DNA from 3 places in the Streptomyces sp. NPDC056231 genome. Region 3 is predicted to be linked to each of the others. Evidence: riboswitches for the same ligand, from Rfam matches in the RefSeq annotation. Region 3 holds a riboswitch; each other region holds the start of a gene.
The links. Region 3 has a riboswitch for cobalamin ahead of ACNPQM_RS27415 (ribonucleoside-diphosphate reductase subunit alpha). Riboswitches for the same ligand answer to the same signal wherever they lie in the genome.
Positions count from the first base shown of each region.

Region 1: another riboswitch for cobalamin. It lies ahead of ACNPQM_RS30670 (HoxN/HupN/NixA family nickel/cobalt transporter); the one in region 3 lies ahead of ACNPQM_RS27415 (ribonucleoside-diphosphate reductase subunit alpha).
Region 2: another riboswitch for cobalamin. It lies ahead of ACNPQM_RS22350 (CbtB domain-containing protein); the one in region 3 lies ahead of ACNPQM_RS27415 (ribonucleoside-diphosphate reductase subunit alpha).

Region 1 is NZ_JBLVKW010000053.1:21,278-28,441, reverse strand. Features, by position in the region: gene ACNPQM_RS30695 (aldehyde dehydrogenase) at 1-655, shown strand, start outside; gene ACNPQM_RS30690 (gamma-glutamyl-gamma-aminobutyrate hydrolase family protein) at 640-1,371, shown strand; gene ACNPQM_RS30685 (MarR family winged helix-turn-helix transcriptional regulator) at 1,438-2,010, opposite strand; gene ACNPQM_RS30680 (hypothetical protein) at 2,280-2,741, shown strand; partial or broken gene ACNPQM_RS30675 (ArsR/SmtB family transcription factor) at 3,148-3,483, opposite strand; cobalamin riboswitch at 3,549-3,738, shown strand; gene ACNPQM_RS30670 (HoxN/HupN/NixA family nickel/cobalt transporter) at 3,765-4,874, shown strand; gene ACNPQM_RS30665 (hypothetical protein) at 4,985-5,209, shown strand; gene ACNPQM_RS30660 (DeoR/GlpR family DNA-binding transcription regulator) at 5,295-6,056, opposite strand; gene ACNPQM_RS30655 (APC family permease) at 6,491-7,164, shown strand, end outside.
Region 2 is NZ_JBLVKW010000029.1:32,966-40,129, forward strand. Features, by position in the region: gene ACNPQM_RS22340 (Asp23/Gls24 family envelope stress response protein) at 87-578, opposite strand; gene ACNPQM_RS22345 (histidine phosphatase family protein) at 1,065-1,643, opposite strand; adenosylcobalamin (AdoCbl) riboswitch at 1,770-1,918, shown strand; gene ACNPQM_RS22350 (CbtB domain-containing protein) at 1,922-2,140, shown strand; gene ACNPQM_RS22355 (CbtA family protein) at 2,169-2,939, shown strand; gene ACNPQM_RS22360 (GNAT family N-acetyltransferase) at 3,007-3,579, opposite strand; gene ACNPQM_RS22365 (tetratricopeptide repeat protein) at 3,759-4,115, opposite strand; gene ACNPQM_RS22370 (pirin family protein) at 4,281-5,246, shown strand; partial or broken gene ACNPQM_RS22375 (aminopeptidase P family protein) at 5,287-5,442, opposite strand; partial or broken gene ACNPQM_RS22380 (IS200/IS605 family accessory protein TnpB-related protein) at 5,581-5,815, shown strand; gene ACNPQM_RS22385 (NAD(P)/FAD-dependent oxidoreductase) at 5,846-7,012, shown strand; gene ACNPQM_RS22390 ((2Fe-2S)-binding protein) at 7,009-7,164, shown strand, end outside.
Region 3 is NZ_JBLVKW010000042.1:46,241-53,404, forward strand. Features, by position in the region: gene mctP (monocarboxylate uptake permease MctP) at 1-779, shown strand, start outside; partial or broken gene ACNPQM_RS27395 (N-acyl homoserine lactonase family protein) at 853-939, opposite strand; partial or broken gene ACNPQM_RS27400 (GNAT family N-acetyltransferase) at 942-1,190, shown strand; gene ACNPQM_RS27405 (RNA-guided endonuclease InsQ/TnpB family protein) at 1,206-2,423, opposite strand; partial or broken gene tnpA (IS200/IS605 family transposase) at 2,498-2,887, shown strand; cobalamin riboswitch at 3,027-3,159, shown strand; gene ACNPQM_RS27415 (ribonucleoside-diphosphate reductase subunit alpha) at 3,303-5,693, shown strand; gene ACNPQM_RS27420 (ribonucleotide-diphosphate reductase subunit beta) at 5,693-6,706, shown strand; partial or broken gene ACNPQM_RS27425 (helix-turn-helix domain-containing protein) at 6,993-7,164, shown strand, end outside.

The DNA of each region.
Region 1 (7,164 bases), on a different contig from region 3:
ACCCGACCTGGAGAAGGCCGCGGCCACCGCCGCCTGGGGCATCTTCTTCAACCAGGGCGAGATGTGCACGGCACCCTCGCGACTGCTCGTCCACTCCTCCATCGCCGAGCGCGTCACCGAGGCCATCGTGGATCGCGCACGGAAACTGCGAGTCGGTGACCCCCTCGACCCCGCCACCGAGATGGGCGCGCTGGCCGGCGAGGGACACCTGGAGCGCGTACTGGACCACATCGGAACCGGCCTCCACGAGGGCGCCCGGCTGCGGACCGGTGGTGACCGCACACGGGCCGAGTCCGGGGGCAGCTTCCTGCGGCCCACCGTCTTCGACCGGGTGGACCCCGGCATGCGGTTGGCCCGGGAGGAGATCTTCGGCCCGGTGCTGTCCGTCCTCACCTTCGAGGACCTCGACGAGGCCGTCGCGCTCGCCAACGCCACCGAGTACGGTCTCGCGGCCGGGCTGTGGACGTCCGACCTGTCCACCGCGCACCGGGTCTCCCGCGCCCTGAAGGCCGGGACGGTCTGGGTCAACTGCTACGAGGAGGGCGACCTGACCGTGCCCTTCGGCGGGATGAAGCAGTCCGGCAACGGCCGCGACAAGTCCGCGCACGCCCTGGAGAAGTACACCGAACTCAAGACCACCTGGATCCAGCTGTGAGACCGCTCATCGCCATTCCGGCCCGTTTCTCCGCGTCCACCTCCGCCCTGCGGTACGCCGCCGAGGTCAACGCCCGGGCGCTCGTCGACGCGGTGTGGCGGGCGGGCGGCGAACCCGCGACCATCCACCCGCACGCGCCCGGCGGAACCGCCGACCCCGCCGAGGTGACCGCCCGGCTCACCCGCTTCGACGGCGTCCTGCTCCCCGGCGGCGGCGACCTCGCCCCGCACCGCTACAGCGATGGCGAGGCCCACGACAGCGTCTACGACGTGGACGACGAACAGGACGGCTTCGACCTGGAAGTCGCCCGCCAAGCGCTGGACGCGGGCCTGCCGACGCTTGCGGTCTGCCGCGGCCTGCAGGTCGTCAACGTCGCCCTGGGCGGCACCCTGGAGCAGGACATGGGCGGCCCGCAGCGCGAGCACCGCCACGTCGTGCACCCGGTGGCGATCCAGCGCGGCTCGCTCCTGGGGCAGGCCACCGGGGCCGAGAAGGTGGAGGTCTCTTGCTACCACCACCAGCGGGTGGACCGTACCGGTGTCGGCCTCACGGTCGCCGCCCGCGCCGTCGACGGGACCGTGGAAGCCCTCGAACTCCCTGGCCTGCACGGCTGGTTCGCCGCCGTGCAGTGGCACCCCGAGGACACCGCCCACGAAGACCCGGCCCAGCAAGGGCTCTTCGACGCCCTCATCCGCGCCGCCCGCGGCCGTCGCTGACATCGCCGTGGCCCTCTTCGGCCGCGGCCGGACCACAGGGCCCCGGCTCGCTCCGGAACTCGACCTTCACGCCTTGGGGCGGCGTCCGCTGCGGCGCGGCGCGGGTTCGGCGCCGTCCAGCAGGGCGAGGCGACGCTCCTCGCCCTGCTCCTCCACCTGGAGCACGACCCGGCGCAGCCCCTCCGCGACACTGCGGCACTCCTCGTCGCTGAGCTGCCCGGTGACAAATGCCTCCTCCTCGTTGAACTGGGGAAACACGCGTTGCATGAGCTCCTCGCCCTCGTCCGTGAGGCTGAGCAGCACCAGCCTCCCGTCAGTGGGATGACCGGACCGCCGCACCAGCCCCCGCGCCTCCAGAGTGCGCGAAACCCCGGTGAGGGTCCCCTTGGAGATGCCCGCTTCCTCCGCCACGTGCCGCGTCTCGGACTCGCCCCAGATCCACACCACCCACAGCACGACGAACGCCGTCCAGGTCAGCTCGGACTCGCGCAGCACCGAGTTCTCCAGGTGCTGCCTGACCGCGGAGGCGGCGCGGTAGATATTGGCCACCACGGCCATCTGCTCGTGCCGGACCGGAATGCCCCCCAGCTTCGCACCTGCCAGCTTCTCGGCTTCGGTGATGGATCGTTGGCCGGGCACGGGCACACCCCTCCGACGCCATTGCGGCGCCTTGGATCGACGCTATCGTTCGGGACCAAATTGTACGGAGTTCCGGCCGACAGGGCATGTGCCGACGATGTACCTCGAAACCAGTAGTGGACTCCCCTGCTCTGGCCGCACTACGGGAACGCGCTGCCTCATCCGGCAGGTGGCACGGACCGCCCGGGGCGCCGGGTACCGTGGAGCCCGCCGATCCCGTGGACCTTCTTGCGGGCTGCGTGACCCCCGTAGGAACAGATGAGGAACCGATGACGACGAACCGCGGACGCAAAGACGTCATCCGCGACCGGATGGCTGCCACCGGCGAGTCGTACAACGTAGCCGCCCGCAACCTGAAGGCGATGAAGGACATGGGCGCCACCCGTGACGCCGTCCTCACGCAGCGCTGGCGCCCGGCGGACTCGCTCGACGTTCCGTGCCCCTGCGGCGGGACCTGCGAGCCCGGCGAGACCTGCGACCACTGCCATGCCCGGCACCGTCATGTGGCACGCTACCCCGGCAGCGTCACGGATGTGGAGACCTGGGCCGACCGGTACGACTGCATGGGGTGCTCGTCCTCGTACACGCTGATCGTCGTCCTGCACGGCCGCCCCTGGGGTGTCGCCGAGACGGTGGTCCAGGGCGGGGCGGCCGAGCCGATGGTCAGGGCGCGGGTGTTTCCCGGCGTCGCCCACCCGCTGCTGCGCCCCGAGAGCCCCGAGGACGACTGACCGGCTGAGGACGAGGGCGTACCCCGCCGGCCCAGCGGGGTACGCCCTCGTCCGGTGCCAACCGCTGATGCGGTACCGCTGGTCGGTCGGTGTCTGCGGGACGGGGTGAAGGCAGCCGTCGCCGGCTTCCAGCGAGCCGAGGTGACCTGAACCGACAAAATCACCGCACTACCCACGACGCGCGTCGCGGACGTGCTGGGTTTTGTGGAGGGGCGGGACATCGATCCCCTCAGCAACAGTCGGCCGTACTACGAAAGAGTCCTGCCTGAGGCTCGCCGTGATCGCTTGTGGCCGCGGATCCTCACCGTCATCCTGAGCCACTTCCTCTTCCTGCCAGTTTCGGCGCCGCTCCGGTGGCCTCCAGGAACAGTGTGCCGTCGGCGCCTGCGTCTTGGGACGTGCAGTGTTTCAGCAACGCGGAAATCGGGCCGTCGACGAGCCGGTAGCGCACGATCCGGCCGTCCTTCTCACCCTCGACGATGCCGGCGGCCCGCAGAAGACGCAGAGCCTGGGAGACGGCGGTGTCCCGCATCCCGCTGGCGACGGCGAGGTCGGACACGGCGATGGGGCCCGCCTCATGGAGGGCGAGCAGCAAGGACAGACGTCCGGGATCGGAGAGCAGAGAGAAGCGATCGGCCCAGCCGCGTACGCGCTCGGGCTCGCCCATGGCGGCGATGGCATCGCAGACCCGATGGCCGTCAATGGTGCGCCGCCCGGCGTGTTCCGCGGGAACCAGATGCATGGACACATCATCGCAGTCACGCCCTTCACCTGCATACCTGGTCAGTTATGCAGGCTTGCAGCCTTCTAGGGTGGGCGGGCCGTGGTGTTCGGGAAGACCGGTGACAGCCCCCAAGGGCTCAGTCCGGAGCGGCCCTCGCCACTGTGATCGGGAAGTTCCCGCCCCATGCATTGCCACTGGCCTCGCGGCCGGGAAGGCAGGGGCGGGCGCGTTGACCCGTCAGCCAGGAGACCGGCCACGGCAGCACGAAGCTGATCCACGAGGTGCTGGAGCGTGACCGTATGACCGTGTCCCAAGGCGTGCCCGAAACCGCCGCCGCCCCGTCCTTCCGCTGGCGCCGCGAGGACACCGTCCGAACCGCAGGACTGCTGGCCGTGATCGTCGCGCTGCACGTGGTCGCGTTCGGAATCCTGTTTCTGCTCGTGATTCCGCATCACTACGAGGTCGGCACCAAGGCGTTCGGGGTCGGCCTGGGCATCACCGCCTACACCCTCGGCATGCGGCACGCCTTCGACGCGGACCACATCGCGGCGATCGACAACACCACCCGCAAGCTGATGGCCGACGGCAAGCGGCCGGTGTCGGTGGGCTTCTGGTTCGCGCTCGGGCACTCCAGTGTGGTGGTCGTCATGGCCGCACTGGTCGCCGGGGGCGCGAAGCTCGCCGGCACCCTGATGGACGACGGCTCCCGAACCCACCAAGTCCTCGGCACTGTGGGCACCACGGTGTCCGGCAGCTTTCTATATCTCATCGCCGCCCTCAACCTCGTGGCGCTGTTCGGCATCATCCGCGTCTTCAAGGCGATGCGGGCCGGACGGTACGACGAGGCGGAGCTGGAGGCCCACCTCGACTCGCGCGGCTTCATGAACCGCCTTCTGGGGCGGTTCACCAAGTCCATCCGCCGGCCCGGCCAAATGTTCCCGCTCGGCTTCCTGTTCGGGGTCGGCTTCGACACCACGACCGAGGTCCTGCTCCTCGCTCTGGCCGGCAACGGCGCCGCCGCCGGCCTCCCCTGGTACGCGGTCCTGTGCCTGCCCCTCCTCTTCGCGGCGGGCATGAGCCTGTTCGACACCCTGGACGGCACGTTCATGAACTTCGCCTACCAGTGGGCGTTCTCGAACCCCGTTCGCAAGGTGTTCTACAACCTCACGATCACCGGCCTGTCCATCGCGGTGGCCTTCTTCGTCGGCACGATCGAGCTGGTCGGCGTTCTGCACGACAAGCTCGCCCTGAGCGATGACGTCACCGGCTGGATCGCGGGCCTGAACCTGGACAACGTCGGCTATGTCATCGTCGGCCTGTTCGTGGTCGTCTGGGCCGTGGCCATCGCCTACTGGCGGCTGGCCAAGGTCGAGGAGCGCTGGAGCGCCCGCACCGCAGACGCCGCCTGACGGCGGCAGAAAGAGACCACCGCCGACATCTTCGAGGCCATCGAGCACGCCTCAGGGCGACGGTGAAGCCTGAAGCTGCAGGACAACCAGTTGCGGCGCATGGTGGTGCCATGGATGAGCACCCTCCTGTGGTCGTGCTTCCGCCCTCGCCGGACGGTGGGCGGCAGGTGACGATCCACGGCGAGCGCGTAGGCACCGCCTACAGCCTTTTCGACGTGCTCGATTTCCTCCACCGCGCCGGCTTGCCCATCAAGGATCGCGCGATCGACGACCCCGAGCTGATCGAGTGGCGCGGCGGCGGACCATACGACTGGAACAACACCGCGCTGCCCTGACCCCGCTGCCGATCGCCGGGCGTCCCACCCGCCCAGTGCCTTGGTCAGAGGACGCGCAGATGGGTGGGGCCTCTTTGGGACCTTTTCAAGCCACGATGACGGTGCTGCCGGCTCGGTCGAGGGCGGTGTGCAGTTCGGCCGGGCATGGCTTGTCGGTGATGAGGGAGTCGAAGCCGTTCAGCTCGCACACGCGGTGGGCGGCTGTGCGGCCGAACTTGCTCGAGTCGGCGAGTACGTAACGGTGGGAGGCGTTGGCGAGCATGGCTCGCTTGGTGGCGACTTCGTCGAGGTGGAAGTCGGTGAGCCCGTAGGGGGCGATGCCGCCGGATCCCAGGAAGACGGCGTCCGCGCGCAGGTTGCTGAAGAATTCCACCGCTTGGGCGTTGGAGCAGGCGAGGTCGCCGGCTCGGATCCGGCCGCCGCTGACCAGGACCTCGACTCGGGGGCGTGTGCTGACTTCCGCGGCCACGAGGAGGGAGGGGGTGGCGATGACCCCGGCGTGGTCGGCGGGCAGCGCGCGGGCGACCTCCAAGGCGGTGGTGCCGACGTCGATGACAACGGTCTGGTTAAGCTGGATGAGTGCTGCTGCCGCGCGGCCGATGGTCTCCTTCTCCGAGGCGAGGGCGCCGCTGCGTTCGCTGAAGGGTGCCTCTTCCCCGACCGGCGCCTGAGGGCTGGTGGCGCCGCCGTGAACCCGGGAGAGCCGGCCACGCCGCTCGAGCAGGGCAAGGTCCCTGCGGACCGTTTCGTGGGAGACGCCCAGCAGCGTCGTCAGATCGTCAGTGGTGACGAACGTGAGCCGGGCGATTTCGGCGGCGATTCTGCGATGGCGCTCGGCGGCGAGCACGACCTGTCTCCTTTGGAAGGGTGACCGTTTTTGTGGATCTGTGACTGCATTCTACGGTCCAGGCAGCCTCGATCAGGTCGTCGCGCCTCCTCCTGCCGGGCTTCCCCTTCCTCCCTCTCGCTGCCTGTGGCACCTGGGCGAGCGCCCCAGGCCTGTCCGGTGCGTTACGCAAAGACCAACCCTTGACGCCGAGCAGGCAAAGGTCCACACTTCCAGTAACTCGCGGTCAATAATCCACAAGAACGGTCAAGAGCCGGGTTGTCGACTGCCACGGGTACGGCCGCGCGCACCATCGCGGCCCCGCCGTCCCAACAGCAGACAGGCCCCCAGCAGACCCGCGCGCGGGGCGTGCCTGCATGCCGACCCGTTCGGTTCCTCCACGTCCACTGGCTCTCGCATCCACGGCGGGCCACTTCGAAGCAGGAAACAGAGGCATGGCATACGAAGACGCAGGTCCCCAGGGATCGAGAACAGACGGCGCGGGCGCCGGTGAGCCCAAGCAGCACATGGCGCGGGAACTCGGCTGGTATGCCTCGTTCTCCGTGGCATTCGGCTTCGTCTCCATCGCCACCGGCATCTTCACCACCTACGGCGCGGTGCTCGCGACGTCGGGCCCGCGCGGCATCTGGGCCTGGCCGATCTCCGTGATCGGCCAGCTGTCCATCGCCCTCGTCTTCGGCGCTCTCGCAGCGCGGATCCCGATCAGCGGCTACTCGTACCAGTGGGTGTCACGCATCGTGGGCCCGGTATGGGGCTGGATCATGGGATGGATCTCGTTCGCCTTCCTGGGCGTGGTCCTGATCGCCGTGGACTACACGATCGCCTCCACCATTCTTCCGGAGCTGTTCCAGTACGTCGGCACCACGCAGAACGCCTGGGTGATCACGGCCGTTGTCGTGCTGCTGCAGTCTGTTCTGGTCGCCGCCTCGACGCGCACCACCCACCGGGTCAACAAGGTGGCCGTGACGGTGCAGCTCGTCGGCATGATCGCCCTGACCGTGCTGCTGTTCGTCGTGGGCGCCTTCACGGGCAAGCTGGATTTCGCTCACCTTTTCGCGACCGGGCCCGTCCCGGAGAGCGGCTACTACGCCCTTGGCGGGGCCACCGA
Region 2 (7,164 bases), on a different contig from region 3:
CGGACCTCGTCGGACAGCCGGGGTTCCAGGCCGACGACACGGCCGGTGGACCCCCTCGACCAGGCGCGACCGGGTCCGGCGAACCGCTACGCGACCCGCCTCTCCAGCATCGGTTGTTCCTCTTCCTCCTCGGGCAGCTTCACGTCGCTCACCAAGATGTTGACCTCCACGACCTCCAGACCGGTCATCCGCTCGATGGCGGCGATCACCTCGGTCCGGACCTCGCCCGTGAGCTCGACGATCGCGTATCCGTATTCGACGACGATCGACAGGTCGACCGCCGTCTGGACCTCGCCGACCTCGACCTTGACACCGCTGGTGACGGACTGACCTCCCGCTCCGGGCACCCGTTCCCGCACAGCGCCCACACCGCGGGCGAATCCCCCTCCCATGCCCTGGACTCCGGGCACGCCCCGGGCCGCCAGCCCGGCGATCTTCGCCACCACGCCGTCGGCGATCGTGGTTCGGCCCCGCGATCCAGGTTCCGTTCTGCGGTTTCCGCCGTGCGGTCCTGCTCCGTGCACGGCCTCGGATTGTGGGCGGGTGGTCTCGGGTTTCACCTGCGTTTGATCGGTCATGGCCGGTCGCCCTTCCGACGAGAAGGTGGATTCGAACGCTTTGGCCAGTTTACGTACCATTTGTCAACATTGCGCGAGTGATAGGGGTATGCGGGCGGATTCACGGGCGGATTCACGGGCGGGTCCGCCGCAGAGGGGATGGGTGGGATTCCGCGGTTCGTCACGGAGACGGCTCGCCCGCCCACCGTCTGTCCGCTGCGCTGGTGACCGCAGACGAAAGGTCGGCCCAACGATGCACCGGTGGCAGGGCCGTTGCGGTTCGCTGCGGTGTTCTTCGTCCAGTGGGACGGCTGCTGCGCCACACTCCGATCGTGGTCTTCCTGCCACAGGTGGCGAACCTCGGGGGCCTACACCATCCTGGGCTCCGCCTCCACGACCGCTTCGGTCGCACCGTTGACGAACTCGGACAGCCCGACCGGTCGTCGGGGATGCTGTGACCTGACGTCACCGGCAGGGCGGGCCGGTCCGGCGGTGGCGGGCGACGGGTTACGGGGCGTCGGTTCCGGTGTTCAAGGACCGGCCACAGCGCAGGTTCCAGCGGCCGGACCGGCCGCTGAGCTCTGTCAGTGTCAACGGGGCGACGTCCAACCGCCAGAACGCCTGCGGCGGAAGGCCCAGCGCATGCACGATCGCGGCGCGCACCACCGCGGGTTCGACCACAGCGATCAGGCGGCCGTCCCCGGCGCCGTCCCGATGCAACGAGTCCAGCCAGCCGCCCACTCGCGCACACAGGTCCAGTAGCGACTCGCCGCCGTGCGGTGCCGCCGAAGGGTCGGACAGCCAGGCCGACACCGCCTCCGGCTCGGCCTCGCTCACCTCCGCCAGCCGCTGCCCGCTCCAGCGCCCCAAGTTCCAGCCGTGGAGGACCGGTTCGGGCTCGGAGTGCAGCCCCAACGCCTCGGAGGTCCCGGCGCACCGTTCGTCCGCTCCGCACACCCGGCGATCGGCTGGAGGCACCGCGGCAGCGGCCGCACGCGCCCGCCGGACACCGGACGCGTCGAGCGGGGCGTCGCCGTCGAAACGGGCTTCACGCAACGCCGCATTGAGCGCCGGTGAGATCAACATCACGTGCACCGTCAACACCGGTGTCAACTCCCTGAACTGTGGCCTTTCGGGTAAGCACACCATGGCATCCGGGCCTCCCGGCCCCGCAGTCGGCGCCATGGCGGCGCGTGCCCGCAGGCGGTATGGTCGCGACGAACATGACGACGGTGTGACGGAAGTCCGGTGAGAATCCGGCACGGTCGCGCCACTGTGAACCCGTACTCCTGCGGGAAGTCAGACCCGGCACCGTCGTCTCAGGCACCACGATCGGGACGCGTGTTCCCTCAGGAGGTTCTGCCATGGCACAGACTGCTGCCCCCGCAACCGTCGCCACCCCCGCCATCACCCCCATCTCACTGAAGGCCATTGCCCCGTGGGCGGTCTTCTTCGGCATTCTCATGCTCGTTCTGCTGTACTTCGTCGGCGCAGAGCAGGGTGCCACCGCCGTCATCTCCGGCGAAGGTGTCCACGAGTGGGTCCACGACGGCCGTCACCTGCTCGGTTTCCCCTGCCACTGACGCGCTGCACACCTCAGGGGAACCGTTCATGAACTCCATATCTGTCAGAGCGCTGCTCGTCCGCGGCATGCTGGCCGGACTTGCCGCGGGCGCGCTCGCTCTTGCCGTCGCCTACTTCCTCGGCGAATCCCGGGTGGACGCGTCGATCGCGCTCGAAGAGGCTCACAGTCACGAGCACGGCGGTGAGGAACTCGTCAGCCGTACCATGCAGTCCACCGCGGGTCTCGCCACCGGTGTCCTGGTCTTCGGCGTGGCGATCGGCGGCATCGCCGCGCTGGTCTTCTGCTACGCACTCGGCCGCATCGGCAGGTTCGGCCCGAGAGCCACGGCCGCATTGATCGCGTTCGGCGCCCTGCTGACCGTGTACGTCGTGCCGTTCCTCAAATACCCGGCCAATCCGCCGGCTGTCGGAAATCCCGACACGATCGGCCAACGCACCACCTTGTTCTTCCTGATGGTCGCCCTCAGCGTGCTGTTGGCCGTCGCTGCCGTCATCTTGGGCAAGCGGCTGGCTCCCCGCCTGGGCAACTGGAACGCGTCCATCGCCGCGTCCGCCGCCTATGTGCTCGTCATCGGGCTGGCCTACGCCTTCCTGCCCTCGTTCAACGAGGTCGGCAAGGACTTCCCGGCCAGTCTGCTGTGGGAGTTCCGCCTTGCCACCCTCGCCGTTCAGGCCACGCTGTGGACCACTTTCGGTCTGGTCTTCGGCTATCTGACCGAGCGGCTGCTGGCGCCCAAGGCCGGCGCAGTGACGGCCGGGGACGGTCCCACGTCCCACGCGGCCGCCGCTGCGAGCTGAGGCGCCGGCCGACTCGTCGGCCGTATGACGGCAGAACCCACCGGGATGCCCCGGTGGGTTCTGCCGTCTATGCGGCGTCCGTCGCGTCGGTCGCTTCAGTCACGTACGTCGGATGCGTTGTGTCCGACGCCTCCGATGGCTCCGGCGTGTCCGACCAGTCGATCAAGAAGTGCTTCAGCCGGTCGTCCGCCCTGACGAAGCGCATTCCTGCTGCCATCATGACGTGGTGGGACGCGATGTTGTCGAGGTCGGCATCGCCGATCACGGCGGCGACACCCTCGCCGCGGGCGAACTCCAGCAGTGCCCGCAGCGCCTCGGAGGCGTACCCCTTGCCGCGCGCCGCAGGGGTCAGGCCGTAGCCGATTGTCACCTGCCCCTCCGCGTCCGGAACGCCGTGAAAGCCCACTCCGCCTATGGTGTGTCCGTCCTGACGGAGGCGGATCTCGTAGGCGCCGAACGGCTGGGGATTGCCGGTGTCGGCGCAGTGCTCCAGGAAATGCCGGGCCCCGGCCGCGTCGCCGTCGCCGGGGTACTCCGGTGCCCATAGGGCACCCGGCCCCGGACGGCGGGCCACGATGTTCTCCGCCTCGGCGGGACTCAGCGGGTGGAGTACGAGTCGAGGTGTCAGAAGATCTCTCATGACTCGTCGGACTATCACGGCGGCGAGGTTCGGCGCACCGGAATTATCGGAGTTTTTGCTGTCGGAAGGAGTGGGCGGCCGGGTCGGCATGCGCACGCCGACCCGGCCCACCGCCTGAGGCGGCGTGAGGAGGGCGGGGCTTCTCCGCCGGACAGCGTCCGTCCCGAAGCCCCGCCGGCTCAGCTGCTCACGTCCTCCCCGAAGTCCCCGGACATCGCCGCCGCCATCCGCAGATGAGGCTTCGCCTCCTCCTGCCGGCCCTGCCGCTCCAGGGTGCGGCCGAGCATCAGCCGCGCGTAGTGCTCCACCGGGTCGCGCTGCAGCACCGCCCGCAGCTCTGCCTCGGCCTTGCCGAGCCGCGCCGAGTGGTAGTAGGCGCGGGCCAGCAGCAGCCGCGGCGCGACCTGCTCCGGCGCTTCCTCGACCAGTCCGCCCAGGATCCGGGCCGCGGTCAGGTACTCCTTGGCCTCGAAGAACATCTGGGCGCGGTCCCAGCGGTCGGCTGCCGTGCCGAACTCGTAATACGTCTCGTTCATTTGCCCTCCTCGGTCGCAGCCTTGGGTGATCCGTCGGGCCATGCATCCAGTCGTTCGCGCGGCCCGCCTTCAGCCTGCACAACACCACACTATGGTTGAACATTCCACCAAACTTTTGGCGTGGGTACCGACCGCCCGCGCCTGCGCAGGAATAGGTTGAGCGCCATGAGCAATCTCGATCGCCAGGCCGCACTCTCCGTCTGCGGCGGCCGGGGCTTTGTCGTCGCCGACCCGGTGCGTGAACTCCTCACCCCGCGTCACGTCCAGCTCGGCGAGTCCACCGAGGTTCGCAGGCTGCTGCCCAACCTCGGCCGCCGGATGGTCGGAGCCTGGGCCTTCGTCGATCACTACGGCCCCGACGACATCGCCGACGAACCCGGGATGCAGGTACCGCCCCACCCCCACATGGGCCTGCAGACGGTCAGCTGGCTCCACGACGGCGAGGTGCTTCACCGCGACAGCCTGGGGAGCCTGCAGACGATCCGGCCGCGCGAACTGGGACTGATGACCTCCGGCAGGGCCATCAGCCACTCCGAGGAGAGCCCGAAGCCGCACGCTCGCTTTCTGCACGGCGCTCAGCTCTGGGTTGCGCTGCCCGACGCTCACCGCCAGATCGAGCCGCACTTCCAGCATCACACCGACCTGCCGACCGTCACCGCCCCCGGCCTCACCGCCACGGTGATCCTCGGCGAGCTGGACGGCGCCACCTCGCCAGGCACCGCCTACACCCCGATCGTCGGCGCCGACATCGCCCTGACCGGTGGCGCCGAGGCACGCCTGCCACTCGATCCGGATTTCGAGTACGCCGTGCTGTCCATGTCCGGCGAGGCGGAGGTCGACGGCGTGCCCCTGCTGCCCGGCTCGATGCTCTACCTCGGCTGTGGCCGCACCGAACTTCCGCTGCGCGCCGACTCCGACACGGGGCTGATGCTCCTCGGGGGCGAGCCCTTCGAGGAGGAGATCGTCATGTGGTGGAACTTCGTCGGCCGTACGAACGAGGAGATCGCCCAGGCTCGCGAGGACTGGATGGGCGGTTCCCGCTTCGGCGAGGTGAAGGGCTATCAGGGAGGTCCGCTGTCCGCTCCCGAACTCCCTCCGGTGCCCCTCAAGCCCCGGGGGCGTGTGCGCTGACCTGCGAGGACAGTCCTGCGGCGATGTCCCGAGAGGCGCTGTCCGGCTGGAGGCGGAGGCCGGGCCCGACCGTGAGGACCTGGCCATCCTCCAGCACGCCGTCCAGATACGTCTCCGCGCGGGCCTTGCCGCAGTCGTGGACGTCGAGGCAGAGCATGTGGCCGCTGTTGCACAGGGTGTAGCGGCGGCAGGGGCCGCGGCGGCCTTCGCCGCGCGGCCGCGCCCGGCCGCCCCCAACCTGTTCGACGAGGTCCAGCGGCTCGCCAGGTCCCCCAACGTCACCGTCGCACCAGCCCCGGCGCCCGGGCCGCGGGACGCATCCCCAGGGTCGTCCGTCGATACCAACGCCGACCACCTCGCCGCCTACCGGCTCGACCGGCACGGCAACCAACCCCATCGGAGACCCGCGCCGCTTCCCCTACGACCTGTCCGGCACCACCGCTCACCGCGACGCCCAGATCCGCCACGCGCTGACCCGCCTGATCAACTGGGCCAAGCAGGCCGGGGCCGCCGCGATCGGCATTGAAGACCTCGACTTCACCGACGAGAAGACCTGGGAAACTCTTGGCGGTCACATAGCAATGTGACATATTACTGCCGTGCCCAAGAGACACTCTCTGGACGTCGTCATCGTCGGTGCCGGCGTCGTCGGAGCCGCCTGCGCGTACTACGCGAGCCGCTCCGGCCTCTCCGTCGCCGTCGTCGACCGCGGTTCCGTCGCGGGCGGCACCACCGGTGCGGGGGAAGGCAACCTGCTCGTCTCCGACAAGGAAGCGGGTCCTGAGCTCGACCTCGCGCTGCTGTCCACGCGACTCTGGCGCGAACTGCGCTCGGCCCTCCCGCCGGAGATCGAGTACGAGCCCAAGGGCGGCGTGGTCGTGGCGCCCGACGAGGCCGCCCTGTCCGCCCTGCGTGCCTTCGCCGAAGGCCAGCGCGGGGCGGGCATCGAGGCCCACGAGGTCGCCGCGGATGGGCTCCATGACCTCGAACCCCATCTGACCCCCGGCCTTGCCGGGGCCTTCCACTACCCCCAGGACGCCCAGGTCCAGCCCGCCCGGGCCGCCGCCGAACTGCTGCGCGCGGCCGCCCGCCACGGTGCCCGGCTGCACCTTGGCGAAGAGGTCACCGAGATCCTGACCGGCCTGGACGGCGCCGTCCGCGGGATACGCACCCCGCGCGGCGAACTCCTCGCCCCGGCCGTCGTCAACGCCGCCGGCACCTGGGGCGGACAGCTCGCCGGACTCGCCGGCACACACCTCCCGGTACTGCCCCGCCGCGGTTTCGTCCTCGTCACCGAACCGCTGCCGCGGGTCGTCCGCCACAAGGTGTACGCCGCGGACTACATCGCCGACGTCGCCAGCGGCTCTGCCGCCCTGCAGTCCTCCGCCGTCGTCGAGGGAACCCCCTCCGGGCCCGTTCTGATCGGCGCCACCCGTGAACGCGTGGGCTTCGAACGGACCTTGTCCACCGAGGCGCTGCGCCGCCTCGCGGGCCAGGCCGCGGCTCTCTTCCCGGTCCTCGCCGACGTCCACGCCATGCGCGGCTACCACGGCTTCCGCCCCTATCTCCCCGACCACCTCCCGGCGATCGGTCCCGACCCGAGGGTGCCCGGCCTCCACCACGCCTGCGGCCACGAGGGAGCCGGGATCGGCCTCGCTCCGGCCACCGGGCTGCTCGTCGCCGCCGTTCTGAGCGGCGGTCGGCCCGCCTTGGACCTGACCCCGTTCCGTCCCGAACGCTTCGACCGCGAAGGAGCCGACCGATGAGCCCCGACCCTTCACCGCAGGCGCTCGTACGGGCGGAACCGGAGGCGTCGTTCGAGGTCACCTTCGACGGCCGTCCGCTGACCGCGCTGCCCGGGCAGAGCCTTGCCGCCGTTCTCTGGGCCGCCGGCATCCTCGCCTGGCGCACCACCCGG
Region 3 (7,164 bases):
CGATCCTGCCGCTGTACTCGCTGATGCTGGGCCTGCTGGCGCTGCTCGGCTTCATGGCGATCGCCGCCGGGATCCAGGTCGATAACGGCCAGTTGGCCATCCCGCAGCTGTTCGAGAACATGTTCCCGGACTGGTTCGCGGGTGTCGCGTTCGCCGCCATCGGCATCGGCGCGCTGGTGCCCGCCGCGATCATGTCGATCGCCGCGGCGAACCTCTTCACCCGGAACATCTACAAGGACTTCCTGAAGCCCGACGCGACCCCGGAGCAGGAGACCAAGGTCTCCAAGCTGGTGTCGCTGCTGGTGAAGGTCGGCGCGCTCGCCTTCGTCCTCACCATGGACAAGACGGTCGCGATCAATTTCCAGCTGCTCGGCGGGATCTGGATCCTGCAGACGTTCCCGGCGCTGGTCGGCGGCCTGTTCACCCGGTGGTTCCACCGCTGGGCGCTGCTCGCGGGCTGGGCGGTCGGCATGGCGTACGGCACGCTCGCCGCGTACGGAGTGGCGATCCCGACCCAGGCGCACTTCGGCGGCTCCTCGAAGGAAATCCCGGGGATCGGCGAGATCGGCTACATCGGTCTGACGGCGTTCGTGCTGAACGGTGTGGTGACCCTGGTACTGACCTTCGTCCTGAACGCAGTGAAGGCCCCGGCGGGCGTCGACGAGACCTCCCCGGCGGACTACACGGCGGACGCGGGCGACCCGGGCGTCCAGGTGGAACTCCCCTCGGCCAGGCCCGAGTCGAGCCCGTCACCCGACGCGAGCCCATCCGCCGGCTAGAAGACTGCTGAAAATCTTGTCGAAGGGTCCAGTCCTGTCCTGGGTAACCGGGTATCGCCTGGGGTGGATGTTCTCAGCCGCTCCGACGGGGCGGCTCCCAGACCGAGCAGTCGTGTGCGAAGAGCACGCGTCGGGGGTCGAAGTCGGTGAGCCGCTCCAGCAATGCTCGCCGTCGCACGGGAGACGCGCGGCCTTGGCGCCGGCGAGGCGCTCGTACAGGCCCGTATCGACCGGGCTCCCGGCACGGAAGGCATCGCGCGGCTCGTCCTGTCGACGACGCCGGCCATGCTCGCGGCCCACCGGGGCTACCGCCGCCTGGGCTTCGTACGGACTCCGGAGCGCGACTGGGATCCCATTCCAGGTCTCCCGCTGCTCACGTACAGCCTGAGCCTGTCAACTACCCGTCGCTGAGGCGATGGGCTTGCGTTACGCGACATCACTGGCGGTGATGCGTTGTCCGCGTTCAGCCGTCCGCCGTGGAGGCGGGACGGCAGGGGCCGTTGACGGGGCCCCGCGTCGCCACAACGTCCACGCGCGGGCGCGGATGTTGCGGGAGCCGTTCCGGTCGGCGTGATCAACGAATCCGCACGACCGGCACACGAACCGGGCCTGGGAGACCCGGTTCGCCTTGTCGATGTGCCCGCACTGGGCGCAGGTGCGGGAGGTGTACGCCGGGTCGACGTACACCACCGGCACTCCTGCCCGGCGGGCCTTGTACACGATGAACTCTCCCAGCTGGGCGAAGGCCCCGGTGTGGAGCGTGGCCCGTTGGGGCTTGCGAAGCCGTACCCTCGCCCGGATGCCCGTGAGGTCTTCCAGGGCGATTCCGCGCGAGGTGCGTTCAGCCTCGGCCACGATATGTTTCGCGATCTTGTGGTTGATGTCCCGGGCCCGCCGCGCGTCCTTGCGGCGCCGCCGTACGGCGCGGCGCATGGCGGACTTGGTGTTCTTCTTCTGCAGCTTGGTGCGCAGCTTCCGGTCGCGGAGCCGCATGCGGTTTAACTGCCGTCCGGCCATGATGCGGCCGTCCGAAGTGGTGGCGATGTTCACGATCCCCAGATCAACCCCAAGGAAATCCACCGGATCGGTATTCAGTTCCGCTTCGGGCACCTCGCAGGTCGCGACCAGGTACCAGCAGCCGTCCCGGCACACCAGATCCGACTCACCCTTGCGATAGCGGGCGAGGGTGGCCAGCTGCTCCGTACTGCCGGTGAACGCGACTCCCTTGACCCGCCCGGCAGTCGTCCAGATCGAGACGGTGCGCGTGTCCATCTGCCAGGACAGCATCCGGTCGTCATAGGGCTGGGCCGCATGAGACCGGAAGGAGACCGGCTTGCCGGTGGTCTGGCGGTGGCGCTTCGTGCCGGGCCTGCCGAGGTTCCCCGCCCGCAGGTTCGCCTGCAGCGTGGTGTACGCGTCGCAGGTCTTCTTGATCACGTGCTGGGCGGCCTGCGCTCCCAGCCCCCACCGCTCCTTCACCTCGGCGTAGGTGTGCTCGCGCAGCGCGAAGTTCCGGAACGTTGCCCTCTCGAACGCAACCTCACTCGCCCACGAGGCTGCCTCGTTGCAGGCACGCAGGGTCGCCTCAAGTGCCGCCGCCTGCACGGACGTCGGTAAGAGCTTGACCTGCACCACCAGCTTCACCCGGCCAGACTAACGCCCAAGATTGACCCACGTCCTGAGATTAGGCACTACACACCGATATACACGGAGGAAGAATGATCATTCACACCCTGCACGCCCACTTGGTCTTCATCCCCACATATGGCGGGGCGTGTTCACCGACGAGATCCTGATGCGCTGCGCGCAGGTCATGGGGGGACGTAAGCGGACTTCGGTACCACGCTGGTCGAGTTCAACGGCAAACAGGACCAAGCACGTTCATCTCCTGGTCCACTACCCGCCCAAAGTCGCGCTCTCCGAACTCGCCGGCTGCCTCAAGGACGCCTCCAATCGCCACCTCCGACAGGACTCGCCCGACCCCACCCACAAGCACCTGTGGGGCCAGCACTTCTGTCTGGTCACCGTCCCGCTTCGCCCCGTCCTGCGGCGGGGCACCCCTGTCCCTCATCAAGGAGTACATCGAGCAACAGAAACGACCCACCTGACCTTCGAAACTGTTCCAGCACTCCGCACCTACGAGCCACGGGAAACAATTCCTCCCGGGCCCAAGCATCGGGGCTCCTTGTACGATCATGCTGAACCCGTACGACACAACATGTGGGGGCCGCCTCATCGGGCGGCCCCCACATGTATGCTCATGCTCGCTGTCGCTGCAGGGAAATCCGGTGCGAATCCGGAACTGTCCCGCAACGGTATATTCGGGTCCCTTTTGCGCACCCTGAAAGTCCGAGGACCTGCCGACAGCGCGTCCGGCTCGACCGATCCGGACGCCCAGACGTCCGGGCCTCGCGGATGGGCCGGTGGACGCCGCACGCAGTGCTGCCCTCCTTCTTCGGGCATGCCTCCGTGTGGCTGCCCCGCTCACCCGCCGGCCCCGAGCCGAGCGAGGGAGAGCACCACGTGACCATCGCGCCAGCCGATCCGGCTTCAGTCGCCGAGTCCGCGGGAACCACGAACGACGGACCTGGGACCGCACTGCTGCGGACCCTGACCGACCTCACTGCCGATCTGCCCGACACCGACCCCGGCCGCGTCGCCGCCGCCGCGCTGCGCGGACGCAACGCCGCGTCGGACGAGTCGGAGTTGCGCACGCTGGCCACCGAGGCCGCCGCGGGTCTGATCGCCGAGGACCCCGCGTACTCCCGGCTCGCCGCCCGCCTCCTGACCCGCACCATCGCGGACGAGGCAGCCGGTCAGGGCGCGCTGTCGTTCTCCGCCTCGGTCGCCGTCGGCCACCGCGAGGGTCTGATCGCGGACCGTACGGCCGCGTTCGTGGCGCTCCACGCGGCCCGGCTCGACGCGCTGGTCGAGCAGTCCCTCGCCGACGGCGCCGACGACCGGTTCGGCTACTTCGGGCTGCGGACACTGCACAGCCGCTATCTGCTGCGCCACCCGCTCACCCGCCAGGTCATCGAGACGCCGCAGCACTTCATGCTGCGTGTCGCCGCCGGCCTCGCCGAGGACGAGTCGGTGCGCGCACTGGACGAGGTCGCCGCGCTGTACGGTCTGATGAGCCGCCTCGACTACCTCCCCTCCTCCCCCACACTCTTCAACTCCGGCACCCGGCACCCGCAGATGTCCTCCTGCTATCTGCTGGACTCACCGCTGGACGAGCTCGACTCCATCTACGACCGCTACCACCAGGTGGCGCGGCTCTCCAAGCACGCGGGCGGCATCGGCCTCTCGTACTCCCGGATCCGCGCCCGCGGTTCGCTGATCCGCGGCACCAACGGGCACTCCAACGGCATCGTGCCGTTCCTGAAGACGCTCGACGCTTCGGTCGCCGCAGTGAACCAGGGCGGCCGCCGCAAGGGTGCCGCCGCCGTCTACCTGGAGACGTGGCACGCCGACATCGAGGAATTCCTGGAGCTGCGCGACAACACGGGCGAGGATCAGCGGCGTACGCACAACCTCAACCTGGCGCACTGGATCCCGGACGAGTTCATGCGCCGGGTCGACGCGGACGGCGACTGGTCGCTGTTCTCCCCCGCCGACGTGCCGGAGCTGGTCGATCTGTGGGGCGACGAGTTCGACGCCGCCTACCGGGCCGCCGAGGCCAAGGGCCTGGCCCGCAAGTCGATGCCCGCGCGTGAGCTGTACGGCCGGATGATGCGGACGCTCGCCCAGACCGGCCAGGGCTGGATGACGTTCAAGGACGCCTCCAACCGGACGGCCAACCAGACCGCCGAGCCGGGCCGCGTCGTCCACTCGTCGAACCTGTGCACCGAGATCCTCGAAGTCACCGACGACGGCGAGACCGCCGTCTGCAACCTCGGTTCGGTCAACCTCGGTTCGTTCGTGGCCGACGGCGGCATCGACTGGGAGCGGCTGGACTCCACCGTCCGTACCGCCGTGACGTTCCTCGACCGGGTCGTCGACATCAACTTCTACCCGACCGAGCAGGCCGGCCGCTCCAACGCCCGCTGGCGTCCGGTGGGGCTGGGCGCGATGGGGCTCCAGGACGTCTTCTTCCGGCTGCGGCTGCCGTTCGACTCCCCCGAGGCCCGCGCGCTCTCCACGAAGATCTCCGAGCGGATCATGCTCGCCGCGTACGAGGCGTCCTGCGACCTCGCCGAGCGGTCCGGGCCGCTGCCCGCCTGGTCCGAGACACGCGCCGCCCGCGGCGTGCTGCACCCCGACCACTACGACACCGAGCTGAGCTGGCCGGAGCGCTGGGACGCGCTGCGCGCCCGGATCGCGAAGACCGGCATGCGCAACTCGCTGCTGCTCGCCATCGCTCCGACCGCCACGATCGCCTCGATCGCCGGGGTGTACGAGTGCATCGAGCCGCAGGTCTCCAACCTCTTCAAGCGCGAAACGCTCAGCGGTGAGTTCCTCCAGGTCAACGCCTATCTGGTGAACGAGCTGAAGCAGCTTGGCGTGTGGGACGCGCGGACCCGCGAGGCGCTGCGCGAGGCGAGCGGCTCGGTACAGGGCTTCGCCTGGATCCCGGAGGACGTACGGGCGCTCTACCGCACGGCGTGGGAGATCCCGCAGCGCGGTCTGATCGACATGGCGGCGGCGCGTACGCCGTTCCTGGACCAGAGTCAGTCGCTGAACCTGTTCCTGGAGACGCCGACGATCGGCAAGCTCTCCTCGATGTACGCGTACGCCTGGAAGCAGGGGCTGAAGACGACGTACTACCTGCGCTCACGCCCGGCCACCCGGATCGCCCGGGCTGCATCCGGCCAGGCCGCGGCCGCCCTTCCCGTACAGCAGGCTTCGGCTCCCGACGCGGACGCGATCGCCTGCTCCCTCGAAAACCCCGAGTCCTGCGAGGCCTGCCAGTAATGAGCTCGACCGACAAGAACCTGCTCGACCCGGGCTTCGAACTGACCCTGCGGCCCATGCGCTACCCGGACTTCTACGAGCGCTACCGCGACGCGATCAAGAACACCTGGACGGTCGAGGAGGTCGACCTCCACTCCGACGTCGCCGATCTCGCCAAGCTGACACCCGCCGAGCAGCACATGATCGGCCGGCTCGTCGCGTTCTTCGCGACCGGTGACTCGATCGTCTCCAACAACCTCGTGCTGACCCTGTACAAGCACATCAACTCCCCGGAAGCGCGGCTGTACCTGTCGCGTCAGCTCTTCGAGGAGGCCGTGCACGTCCAGTTCTATCTGACGTTGCTCGACACCTATCTGCCCGACCCTGACGACCGTGCGGCCGCGTTCGACGCGGTCGAGGAGATCCCCTCCATCCGCGAGAAGGCGCAGTTCTGCTTCAAGTGGATGGACTCGGTCGAGAAGATCGAGCGGCTGGAGACGCAGGCCGACCGCCGTCGCTTCCTGCTGAACCTGATCTGCTTCGCGGCGTGCATCGAAGGGCTCTTCTTCTACGGCGCGTTCGCGTACGTCTACTGGTTCCGCTCGCGCGGTCTGCTGCACGGCCTCGCCACGGGAACCAACTGGGTCTTCCGTGACGAAACGATGCATATGAACTTCGCGTTCGAGGTCGTGGACACCGTTCGCAAGGAGGAGCCCGAGCTCTTCGACGACGCCCTCCAGCAGCAGGTCACCGACATGCTGAAGGAGGCCGTCGACGCGGAACTGCAGTTCGGCCGCGACCTGTGCGGCGACGGTCTGCCGGGCATGAACACCGAGTCGATGCGCGAGTACCTGCAGTGCGTCGCCGACCAGCGGCTCACCCGGCTCGGCTTCCCGGCCGTGTACGGCTCCGAGAACCCGTTCTCGTTCATGGAGCTGCAGGGTGTCCAGGAGCTCACGAACTTCTTCGAGCGCCGGCCGTCCGCGTACCAGGTGGCGGTGGAGGGCTCGGTCGCCTTCGACGACGACTTCTAGTGCCGTGACCGGCAATGTTTGCCCCGTGAGGAGCGTCGTCCAGTGCGTGCGGTCGCAAGGCGGCCGGAAGTCCTTGTAGCAGAGCTACCAGGGCTTATGGCCAACGCGGCGAGCGGGCGTGCTGGGCGGCGCGACGGGGCAAAGCTTGCCGGGAGGGGCACTAGGCTCGCACCCCGATCCGGAGGTCCGTACGCCGCACAGCCTTCCCCGGCTGTGCGGCGTCCGCGGTTTCCGGCGGTGCGGCCCGTCGATCCCGTTCCGCCTCGCGCAGCCGACGGTCGATGCGGGGCGGCGCTGCACCACCCACTGGCGCAACACGGCCGCACTGGCGCGCCGTTTCCCGCGGGCCGTCGTCGAGCCGGGCGTGCTGTATGTGGACGAGGGACAGATCATCACGTCGGCGGGCACCGCCGCCGGGAGTTCGGCGCCGCTTCCAGCAGGAGACGGGCACCACCCCG